Regions from separate parts of the Chryseobacterium sp. BIGb0232 genome, predicted to be linked through region 1. Evidence: riboswitches for the same ligand, from Rfam matches in the RefSeq annotation. Region 1 holds a riboswitch; the other holds the start of a gene.
The links. Region 1 has a riboswitch for thiamine pyrophosphate ahead of pnuC (nicotinamide riboside transporter PnuC). Riboswitches for the same ligand answer to the same signal wherever they lie in the genome.
Positions count from the first base shown of each region.

Region 2: linked by a shared signal. The riboswitch ahead of thiM (hydroxyethylthiazole kinase) and the one ahead of pnuC (nicotinamide riboside transporter PnuC) in region 1 are both predicted to bind thiamine pyrophosphate.

Region 1 is NZ_JANUEH010000011.1:137,206-142,776, reverse strand. It holds gene nudK (GDP-mannose pyrophosphatase NudK) at 1-190, opposite strand, end outside; gene M2372_RS20705 (TIGR01777 family oxidoreductase) at 217-1,125, opposite strand; gene M2372_RS20700 (hypothetical protein) at 1,155-1,499, opposite strand; gene M2372_RS20695 (HPP family protein) at 1,505-2,107, opposite strand; TPP riboswitch at 2,357-2,460, shown strand; gene pnuC (nicotinamide riboside transporter PnuC) at 2,488-3,084, shown strand; gene M2372_RS20685 (hypothetical protein) at 3,071-4,102, shown strand; gene M2372_RS20680 (methyltransferase) at 4,338-5,363, shown strand; gene M2372_RS20675 (iron-containing alcohol dehydrogenase) at 5,453-5,571, opposite strand, start outside.
Region 2 is NZ_JANUEH010000013.1:83,150-88,720, forward strand. It holds gene tenA (thiaminase II) at 1-344, opposite strand, end outside; gene thiD (bifunctional hydroxymethylpyrimidine kinase/phosphomethylpyrimidine kinase) at 331-1,164, opposite strand; gene thiE (thiamine phosphate synthase) at 1,161-1,796, opposite strand; gene thiM (hydroxyethylthiazole kinase) at 1,793-2,590, opposite strand; TPP riboswitch at 2,652-2,745, opposite strand; gene M2372_RS22115 (carbon starvation protein A) at 2,805-4,646, opposite strand; gene M2372_RS22120 (alpha/beta hydrolase) at 4,841-5,571, opposite strand, start outside.

The DNA.
Region 1 (5,571 bases):
TCAGAATAACAGAATTTGAAATTTTGTTGTAAAGCAAAATAACAGCTCCGTTTCCACGGTCATAGGCTTCTCTGCTTTGGGTTTCATTAGTTCCGTCTTTTTTGCGAACGGTGAAAGTGACCTTGTTTAAAGTATACCAGTTATCTGATAAAATATCTGTTTTTAAAATAGTAATATTAGGATTTTGCATATTGTTGTTTGAATTCTTTTTATGAGTTATGGAGTCTTTAATAGATCTTTTAAGGCATCTTTCAGATCCGGAAATTTAAATTGAAAACCTGTATTCTGAATTTTGTATGAAGAAGCTCTGGAACCTTCCAATATAGCACTTGACAGTTCACCAAATAGCATCTTTAAAACAAAAGAAGGAACATTCGGCATGAATAAAGGTTTCTTTAAAACCTCAGCAATTTTCTTTGTCAGCTCTGCATTGGTAGCGTGCTGGGGGGATACTGCATTATAAGCGCCGTGAAGGGTATTGTTTTTTAAGACCAGCTCATAAATGGAGCAAATATCTTCAATATGAATCCATGGCATATACTGGTTTCCCGTTCCCAAAGCAGAACCAATACCATATTGTATTGGAGGAAGCATTTTCTTTAGAGCCCCTTCCTTTTCGGAAAGAACAACCGCTGTACGGATTTTGACCACTCTTTCCGCAAGGTTTTGTTCCTTAAAATGATCGGCAGCACATTCCCACAGAACCACAACCTCACTAAGGAAATCATGTCCGGGAGGGTCATTTTCAGAATATATTTTTTCTGTAGTATTGGTTCCGTAAAAATTGATTCCTGAGGCAGAAATAAAAGATTTTAGTTTAATCTCCCTTTTTCTTAAAGTATTTCGTAATAAAGTGGCAGAATCCACTCTGCTGGAAATCAGTTCTTTTTTTCTTTCCGCTGTCCATCGCTTTTCTGAAATATTAGCGCCAGCCAGGTGAATGATATGTGAGACATTTTCGAAGGCTGCTTCATCAATGGTTCCTTTTCTCAGATCCCATTCATATTCGTTTGCCTGTCTTTTTTTCCGGGTAAGAAATCTTACATCGTATTCATTGCTTATTTTTTTTGCCAGTTCTTTTGCAATCAGACCGTTTGCTCCGGTAATCAAAACAACTTCTTTCATAGGAATATATTTTGTGGTGTGAGGTATATTTATGCTTGATTTTTAACAATCAAAACAAAGTCTTCTTCTAAAATTTTGTAACCGTAATCATAAATAAACTTATACTCAGAGCCGTTTTTATAAATTTTCAGATTGGTGAAATAATCGAAATCAAATCCCAGACTTTCCAATTTGGATCTGGCAACTTTTGTTTTGCCATCAATATTTACTTCCGTAAGAATCCTGTAATTCTTGCGGAGCTTATTATTGATATTTCGCATCAGGTTCGTAGAATCCTTGTTCTGCTTATTGTTATAGGCGTTTCGGCAGGCATCATTGCAGAATTTTTTATCAGACCTTCCGATAATTTTTTCACCACATTCCAGGCAATTCATAACTTTTAATTTTTCACTTTGTGTCCATGAGCATGTTTTTTCCTTAGCAATCTCATAAAACTGCTGTGTGAAGGATAACTCCTGTTTGGCGTTATATTGTTAAAGAATAAAGCCACAAGCAACAGGATAATACACCCCGAGAGAACCGGAGAGATAACATACCAATACCCCAATTCCGGAATTTTTCCGGTAGAACTTACCGCAATAAGTGCTGTTGCTCCACCCGGAGGGTGCAGGGTTTTCGTATACTGCATCAAGACAATAGAAAAGGCTACCGCCAATGGGGCAGAAAGCCATATAATATCCGGAACAATCTGATAAACCGTAACACCAACTAATGCAGAAAGCACATGTCCACCCACCAAGTTTCTCGGCTGGGCCAGCGGACTTTGAATAGCTCCGTAAATAAGAACACTGGATGCCCCAAACGAACCAATCAGAAATATATTTTCTGTTTGTGCTAAAGAATGAGACTGCATAAAAGCAATCAGTCCAATTCCGAAAAAAGCACCTAAGAATGACCAGAAATGCTCCTTGTAATCAACCAGAGTCTCTTTATAGATTACATATTTTGAAACTCTGAACGTTCTTTTTATTGTCTTCTTCATTGAGATTGGCCTGCTTTATTTGATAGTTAATTATTACAAAAAACCGGTTGGATATTTTTAATAAAGCAAAGATACAGAATTATCCGTTTGTAAATGGATCGTATTAAGATGCGGGCAGTTTTTAAAATCTGCAAAATCTGAATTTATGTTTTCTTTTCAAAATCTAAGTCATAAGAAAGATCTTTTGTTTCTTTTGTGGTAAAAGAATAGCTGAATTATTTTTTATTGTCGTTAAAAAACATCAAATTTGTGTCCTCAATGGGGTGCTGCAATAGCGGCTGAGATGATACCCGGGAAATTTTTCCACACCTGATTCGGATAATGCCGACGTAGGGATTTTTTTGATTGATCATCTCATCATTTAATTTATGTAAGTTAATTTGATGCAGGAAATTTTACAACAGACAACATGGCAGGAATGGCTTGGAGTCTTCTTTTCAGTAGTTCAGGTCTTATTGGCACGGAAAAACAATTCCAATACCTATCTTTTCGGGATTGCCGGAATTTTACTTTCACTATATGTCATGTTTTTCGCTAAACTTTATGCGGAATTTACCTTAAATCTCTACTATTTGGTGATGAGCATTTATGGATGGCTGTATTGGAAATTCGGGAAACGAAAAACGGAAACTGCTATTTCTGAAACTACTCATCAGGAAAAACTGATTACCGCAGGAATTGTAATAGGAACATTCTGCCTTTTCTGGGTTTTTCTGACAAACTTTACCGATTCTGACGTTCCGGTTTTGGATTCTTTGGTAAGTGCTTTTGCCTGGGCAGGAATGTGGTTGATGGCACGCAGAAAAATTGAAAACTGGATTTTACTGAATATAAGCAATATTATTGCGATTCCGCTGCTAATCCATAAAGGTCTTTATTTATATTCAATTCTGACCGCTTTCTTATTCATTGTTGCTATTTCAGGTTATCTGGAGTGGCGAAGAATTATTAAAAACAAGAAAAATGCTTTCGCATAAGGAAATAAGAGAAAAAATGCACGGAGCCTCTGAAGTTCCGCAATCGGTAATCAATCAGATTCATAAGGAAAGACTGCTCCAGATCTGGGTTCCTGAAATGTATGGCGGATTGGGATTTCGTTTAAGAGAAGGGCTATCTGTTTTGTTTGACTGGTCAAAAATCGATGGAAGTTTGGGTTGGATGCTGACTTTATGTTCAGGAGCCAATTTTTTCTCAAGAAATTTAACCCCCAAAATTGCTAAAGAGCTTTTTTCCGATTCTAAAACCTGCTTCGGCGGAAGCGGAATGATTGGCGGAACGGCAGAAAAGCAAGCCGATGGAACTTTTTTAATGAACGGACTTTGGCATTTTGCAACAGGAGCACCACATCTAAGTCATTTTACTTTAAATGCTAAACTGACAGAAAAAGGAGAACCTTTGCTTGATGAATCGGGTTTCGAAATGATAAGATCATTTGTTATTTCAAAAAATAAAGCTGAAATCATTCCGAATTGGAAATCAATGGGTATGAAAGCAACCGGAACATACTCTTTTAAAGTTGAGAATGTGAAAATTTCGGAAGATTACAGTTTTATTTATGATGAATTTTTTACGGATGATGTCTTGGATAAAATTCCATTTAGGATTTTTGCTGATTTAACTTTACTGGTTAATTATTTGGGAATGGCCTCTCATTTTTCAGAAGAAGCGATTAAAATCCGACCTCATCTTGACTTACATTCTTTCAATGAAAAAATAGAGAAAGAGATGGAAAGAATAATTGAATTTGCCAATGAAATTGAATCTTTGCTCAATGATTTTGCAACCATTTCTTTTGAAAAACAAGAGAAAATTCACAATTATTCGTCAGATGTAGTGGAAGGTTTATCACATCAGATTCTGGATATTTATTTTCAGTTAGGAATAAAGGCAAGTCATACAGATTCTACAGTGTATCAGGTTTTTTGTGATTATTTTACAGCAACACAGCATTCTAATTTTAGGAGGGAAAACAAATTTGACCTTACTGCTCAGTAAAACGGTTTTTTAAAGTTTAAAGGAGCTTACAATTCTAGTCTTGCATCTAACCTCATTATTTAAATAGAAATAAATCTAGAGGTGTTTAAGGTGTGTCTAAATAAATTTTATTAAAATCATTTTAATGTCTTATTTTTTTTATTTAAATATCGATTTTTTGAGAATAAAATTTATAATTTCACGTAGTGTTGAATTATAATATTTTAACTTAAATCCAAATCAAAAAACGATGACTATGAAAAAACATCCCGTAAAACCGGAGTTTACTTTAAAAATGTTTGAAGTATTAGGAGGTGTATGGCTGGCCGGCTGTGTAAAGACTGCTGCAGAATTAGACATTGCAGACCATTTAGCAGATGGTTCCAAAACAATCTCTTCGTTGGCGAAAGAAACTCACTCTAATGAAAAAGCACTGTATCGGATTATGAGAGCATTAAGCAGCGTTGGTATTTTTGAGGAATCAGAAAGCCAAACCTTTGCATTAAATGACTTTGGAGCAGCTTTACAGACTGATGTCCCCGGAACAGCCAAGAATTTTGTACTCACTATAATGAATGAACATTTTCCCGCTTATGGTGAACTTACCTACGCTGTTCAGACAGAGAAGATCCCTTTTGATCATATCCACGGAATGCCACTCTGGACTTATTATAAGAAACATCCGGAAATAGGGGTGAACTTCGGAAAAGGAATGACCGGAATGTCTGGAACAGAGTTAAAGGGAATTATGGGAAATTATGATTTCAGTCCCTATAAAAAAATAGTAGATATAGGCGGAGGAAATGGAGTAATGATGTATGCAATTCTGAATGTTGCACCCGGTAGTTCGGGAATTATCTTTGATGAAGAGAATGTGATTCAAAAGACTACAGAACTTATCCCCCAAGATTTAAAAGAAAGATGTTCTGTTGCCATCGGTAGTTTTTTTGAAAAAGTTCCGGAAGGAGCAGATTTATACACGATGAAATGGATTATCCATGATTGGAGTGATGATGAATGTGTTCAGATTTTAAAAGTTTGCTATGAAGCAATGCCAAAAGGAGCAAAACTATTGATTATAGATGCTGTTATTCCTGATGACTCTTTGAATCAGCCTCATATTGCCAAACTTTTGGATATTGTGATGCTGGCTTGCCTTACCGGCAGAGAAAGGACATTGAGTGAATTTAAAGTGCTATTGGAAAAATCTGGATTACAATTCAACAGGCTTGTTCAGATTGGTACAGAAGCGAAAAGCATCATTGAATGTGAGAAAATTTAAAAAGGACTTAGGTAAAGAACCTAATGCATAAAAAACAGGAAGTTCAATAAACTTCCTGTTTTTATGCTAAAATTTAAATATAAAATTAACTATCCTGCAACCAATTCTTCAGTATACACAAGGCCTTCATAACAAGCATTATAAACAGCCTTTAATTCATCTAATGAAGGAACTCTTGGATTGAATCCTGTACATGGATCTGCAAGCG
Region 2 (5,571 bases), on a different contig from region 1:
GTACTTCTCAGAAAGTGAATATAATGGTGACAAGCAGGTTCTAAAACTCCTTTATCACTCAAACCAAAATCTTTGAAGTAAGATTCATGCAGGGCATTTTCTACTACAATGGCATTTTCAGCGAAACGCATAAAAGTGAGTACATCCTGAAGATCAGGAATCTTTGCTGCTATAAGGGAAAGCGTTCTTCCAAAATGTTCCAGATATAAAGAATCCTGAGCCATATAAAAACGGAATTTATCCTGTGGTAAACTACCATCCGATAATTCTTTGATAAAAGGCATATCAAGGATAGATTGATAATGTTTTTCTATTGCGTTCCAAGTTTGTTCAGACCATTTCATTTTTGATAAGTTTTTGAGGATTAAAAAAGTGATTCAACGGTCCGTTTCCATGACCTGTTTGTGCATCTATTCCGTTTTCTATGGCTTGGTAGATATATTGCTGTCCTAGAGAAACAGCCTCGTAAAGGGACTTGCCCTGAGCAATATAGGCGGCAATAGCAGATGACAGTGTACAGCCTGAACCGTGGGTATTATTGGTGTTAAATTTTATTGTTTCAAAAGAATGAAAATTCTCGTGTTCATCATAGAAGAGGGAAGTAATGGTTGAGGTTTCCTGATGACCACCTTTAAGGAGAATTGTTTTACATCCCAGTTTTTTGATCTTTTTTCCGGCCGTGTATAAATCTTCCAATGTTTCTACTTTCATATCTGCTAAAATGGAAGCCTCATCCATATTGGGAGTGATCACATCAGCAATGGGGAAAAGTAATGTTGTGAGTGAGGTGATGGTTTCTTCTTCAATTAAACGATGCCCGCTGGTGGCAACCATTACAGGGTCAAAGACAATAGGTATTTTAGGGTATGCTGCCAATGTGGAAACAATGGTCTCTACGAGTTGAGGCGTATGAACCATTCCAATTTTTATAGCATTAGGAACAATGTCGTCCAGAATTGCTTTTATTTGATCAGCAACTGCTTCTACAGGAATAGGGTATATTTTTCGTACTCCTTGTGTGTTTTGTACAGGCAAGGCCGTTAATACTGATGTTGAAAAGCAGCCTAGAGCAGAAGCTGTTTTAATATCAGCCTGGATACCGGCACCGCCGCTTCCATCGAAACCTGCAATAGTTAATACTGAAGGGTATTTGTATTTTTTCATTTTACAATTTCATTTTTTAATTCATACGCTGCTTTTTGGGGATCAGCAGCACTGCATATTGCAGAAACTACGGCAAGACAATCTGCTCCGGCGCTGATGACAGCTCTAGCGTTTTCAAGATGAATATTTCCTATTGCGACCAAAGGTTTTTTCGTAATCTGCCTGATTTGAGTAATGCCTTCCAGTCCCCATTCTATAACAGTATCTGTTTTGGTTTTTGTTTTAAAAACAGGACTTATTCCCAGATAGTCGGCTGCAGCAGTTTGTTCATTGTCAAGCTGAGCCAGATGTTCTATAGAATATCCAATTATTTTATTGTTGATCAAAGGTCGTTGTCTTAGATCCTGAGGAGTTGCATCACTGTTGCCAACATGTATTCCAGCTGAATTTACTTTTTCAGTAACGGTGATATTATCGTTGATGATAAGAGGAACACCATATTTATCTGTAATTTCAATAAGCTGCAGAGCTTTTTGAAGGAAGACTTCGGTGCTGTCATTTTTTTCACGAAGCTGTATCATATCCACACCCCCTAAGATTGACTGTTCTGCGACTTTCAGAAAATTTTTCCCCATACAATCTGTTTCAGAAATCACAAGGTATAATGAGTAAGGAAAAATATTGATACTCATGATATTTCAATTTCTAAATGGTTGGTAAATTCCTCTTCGGTAATGTTGTATAGCTTATCTATCAAGTTGACTTGAAGACTGCCCGGACCTTTGCTTTCACGAACAGTCAGTTCGCCTGCTATTCCCAATAATGACATTGCAGCGGCGGTACCTGATACTTTATCTTCTGCAATACCTATGAATGCGCCGATTAAAGCTGTTGCAGAACATCCCAGACCCGTTACTTTGGTCATGAGAGCATGTCCGTTTTTGATCTGTATAGATTGATCTCGGCTCAGGATAATATCCGTTTCACCCGAAATGCATACAATAGTGTTATATTGATTAACCAGGATTTGTGCGGCTTCAACAGCATCATTACTTGCTGCGGTGCTGTCTACTCCTTTGGTTACTGTTGTATTCGTTTTAGCGAGTGCAATAATCTCAGAAGCATTGCCTCTGATCACTGTAGGATGGAATTGTAATAGCTGATGCAATATCTGATCGCGAAAAGAGGTCGCTCCTGCACCTACCGGATCCAATATCCATGGTTTATGGAGTATATCAGCAGTTTCAGCAGCCATAAGCATAGATTCAGCCCAGTATTCATCGAGGGTACCAATATTAATAACCACCGAATGGGATATATTGACCATTTCTTTGATTTCAGAGTGGGCGTGTGCCATAATCGGAGAAGCTCCTGCAGCCAAAAGAGCATTGGCCGTATTGTTCATCACTACATAGTTGGTAATATTATGAACAAGAGGAGACTTTTGTCGTACAAGTTGAACTTGTTCCCAAAGATTTTTTTCCATTGTTATGATTAAAAATAAAAATAGCTTTAGGAAAAAATCCGGAACAAAAGACATCAAGAAATCATGTCATTTTGCTTTTCCCTACGTCGGTGTAAGCCGTATCAGGTTCAAAGGGACTCTCTCAATTCTTTTCAGAATACCCCCTAAAGCAAAACAAATGTATAAAAATTATCAGAGGAAGCAAAAACCTTTAATGGATTTTGTAGAAAGCCTATTATCTCTCTACCAGTTCTTTCACCGGTTCTCCATAATGATCAATCTCTGTTTTGTTAATTTGCAGTAACTGATACCATTTTCTGAAAGCTCCTATAAATACAATAAGCATAAGGATCATTGCTGTTGCTGCCAATGCGGCAAGTAAATACTGCCCTTTGGGAATATAAATAGAGGTTACCTGAATATAACCGGCCCAGAATGTAATGATGGCCATAAACACGCCGGGAATAGCTGAACACAATGCATACTTTCCCCTGTTCATTCTTATCAGCATCGTTGTACAGACAATAAGTCCACAGGCCGCCAATAGCTGATTACTGATTCCGAATAACGGCCAGATACTGTTTACATTCCCTGTATACACCAGATATCCCCAGGCAAAAGTGAAAAGAAGACTGCTGATGATGATTCCGGGAATCCAGTTTTTATCATTAAATTTTGGAACTACAGATCCCAGCATTTCCTGCAAAAAGAAACGGCCCACCCTTGTTCCTGCATCAATAGCAGTAAGGATAAAAACAGCCTCAAACATAATCGCAAAATTATACCAATAAGCAGTCAGCTGATCCATATATGGGATTTTATTGAAGATATGAGCCATCCCAACGGCAAGGGATACGGCACCTCCTGTTCTGCCATAGAGGTCAATTCCAATTTTCTGTGAATAGTAATCAATATCTACACCGTGTAGAGAAGGATGAGTGGCAAGGAATGAATCATAAGCCTCTTTCGGGGTATTGATGGCAAAATAATCCCCTGGCATTAATGTACAGGCGGCAATAAGGGCCATTAATGCTACAAAACCTTCTACAAGCATAGCCCCGTAGCCTACAAAAAGAATTTCTCTTTCTTTATTCAGCATTTTGGGCGTGGTACCCGTAGCAATTACAGCATGGAATCCGGAAATTGCTCCACAGGCAATAACAATAAAAATAAAAGGAAGTACCGGGCCTCCTATAATGGGGCCTCCACCGTTTACAAAAGCTGTGATAGCAGGCATCTGCACCGTAGGATGTATAACAATTACCCCGATAGCCAGCATAATAATAGTTCCTATTTTTAAATAAGTGGAAAGGTAATCCCTTGGAACTAAAAGGAGCCATACCGGTAATACGGAAGCAATAAAACCATACAACGGAATGGCAATGGAAATTGTTTTAATATTCCATGAAAATAAATTATTCATGGTTGGATTCTGCATCAGCCCATGACCTCCGATAATTCCGGCAATCAATAGAATACCTCCTAAGATACTTGCAAACAGAACACTATTTTTTTTATAGCGCATAATCAATCCCATAATGATGGCAATAGGCATGGTAATCACTACGGTAAAAAGAGACCACGAAGCTTCATGCATTGCATTGATGCATGCCAGAGATAAGCCCGCCAGTGTAAGAACCAGGATAAAGAGGATCGCAAAACCTGCTACTGTTCCTGTTGCTTTCCCTATTTCTTTTGAGGCAATAGTCGCAAGGCTTTGACCTTTATGTCTCACGGAAGCAAAAAGGACAACCATATCATGAACACCACCTCCCAGTACACAGCCTATTAAGATCCATAGTGCACCGGGAAGATATCCGAACTGTGCAGCGAGAACAGGTCCTACTAGTGGTCCGGCTGCTGCGATAGCAGCAAAATGATGCCCAAAGAGTACATTTTTATTCGTTGCTACATAATCTTTACCATCTGCAAATTCTACAGCGGGAGTCATATTTTCATCATTAAGTTTAAGAACTTTATTGGCAATAAAAATACCATAGAAGCGGTAAGCTATCGCGAAAATAAGAACAGAAACAAATATGAGGGTAAGCGCGTTGATATTGTTTAAAGAATCCATGTTTCTTATTTTTTTTAATGAATAAATAATTAAAATATTGTTTTATTGTAAATAATGTAAACAATGGCCAAGGTAATTATTTTTCAGGTAAAAAATATGAATATGTATATCAATCTAGCATATTTGTTGTTTTGTGTTTATTTAAATATTTTATTTACAGTTGTTTGTGTTTTCTTGATCTTAGAGGATGTATATTATTTCTTTTGGGAGATAATAAAATCAACCATCTGATCGGTCATTTTATCCAGAGTCTCTTTATCTGTGGTTGAAAAGCTATGAACCCCGTTCTCAATAATAAGTAAAGAAGTCTGTATTTTTTCTCTTTTTAATTTCCTGTGTAGTTTTTTGGCCTGGCTTAAAGGAACCACTTTATCTTTATTTCCCTGTACAATTAAAGTAGGAACACCTTCTGAAGCATAATTAACAGGAGAAACTGTTTTTAAATAGTCTATAGCTCTTTGCTGGTCTTTATTCAGATCATAGCCGGAAATTCCTTTTACGAGTCCCTGCTGCAGACTAACAATCTTTTTGGACATCATTTTTATCATAGAAACAGGAATTGTACCCAGCCCGGTATGGAAAAGCTTATTCAGATCTGCGGGACCATAATGATCAATCACATAATTTACTTTTGCAGAATAAGAAGAAAGTTCCTGACTTCCAATAAAAGTATTGTCGGGCGTATAGGCTGCCAACAGTGAAAGCTGCGCTCCGGCAGAAGCTCCGAAAAGACCAATATTATTAGTGTCAAAATTATACTTCTCCGCATTTTTTCTAACCCATCTTACGGCATCTTTAGTGTCTTCCAAAGGTAATGGGAAATGGGTATTGTCGTTAAGAAGTGTGTAATTGATGCTGATAATGGCATATTGCTTTGGGGTGAGTTTTTTTATGGTTGTTTCTACATAATCATCTGCATGAATCA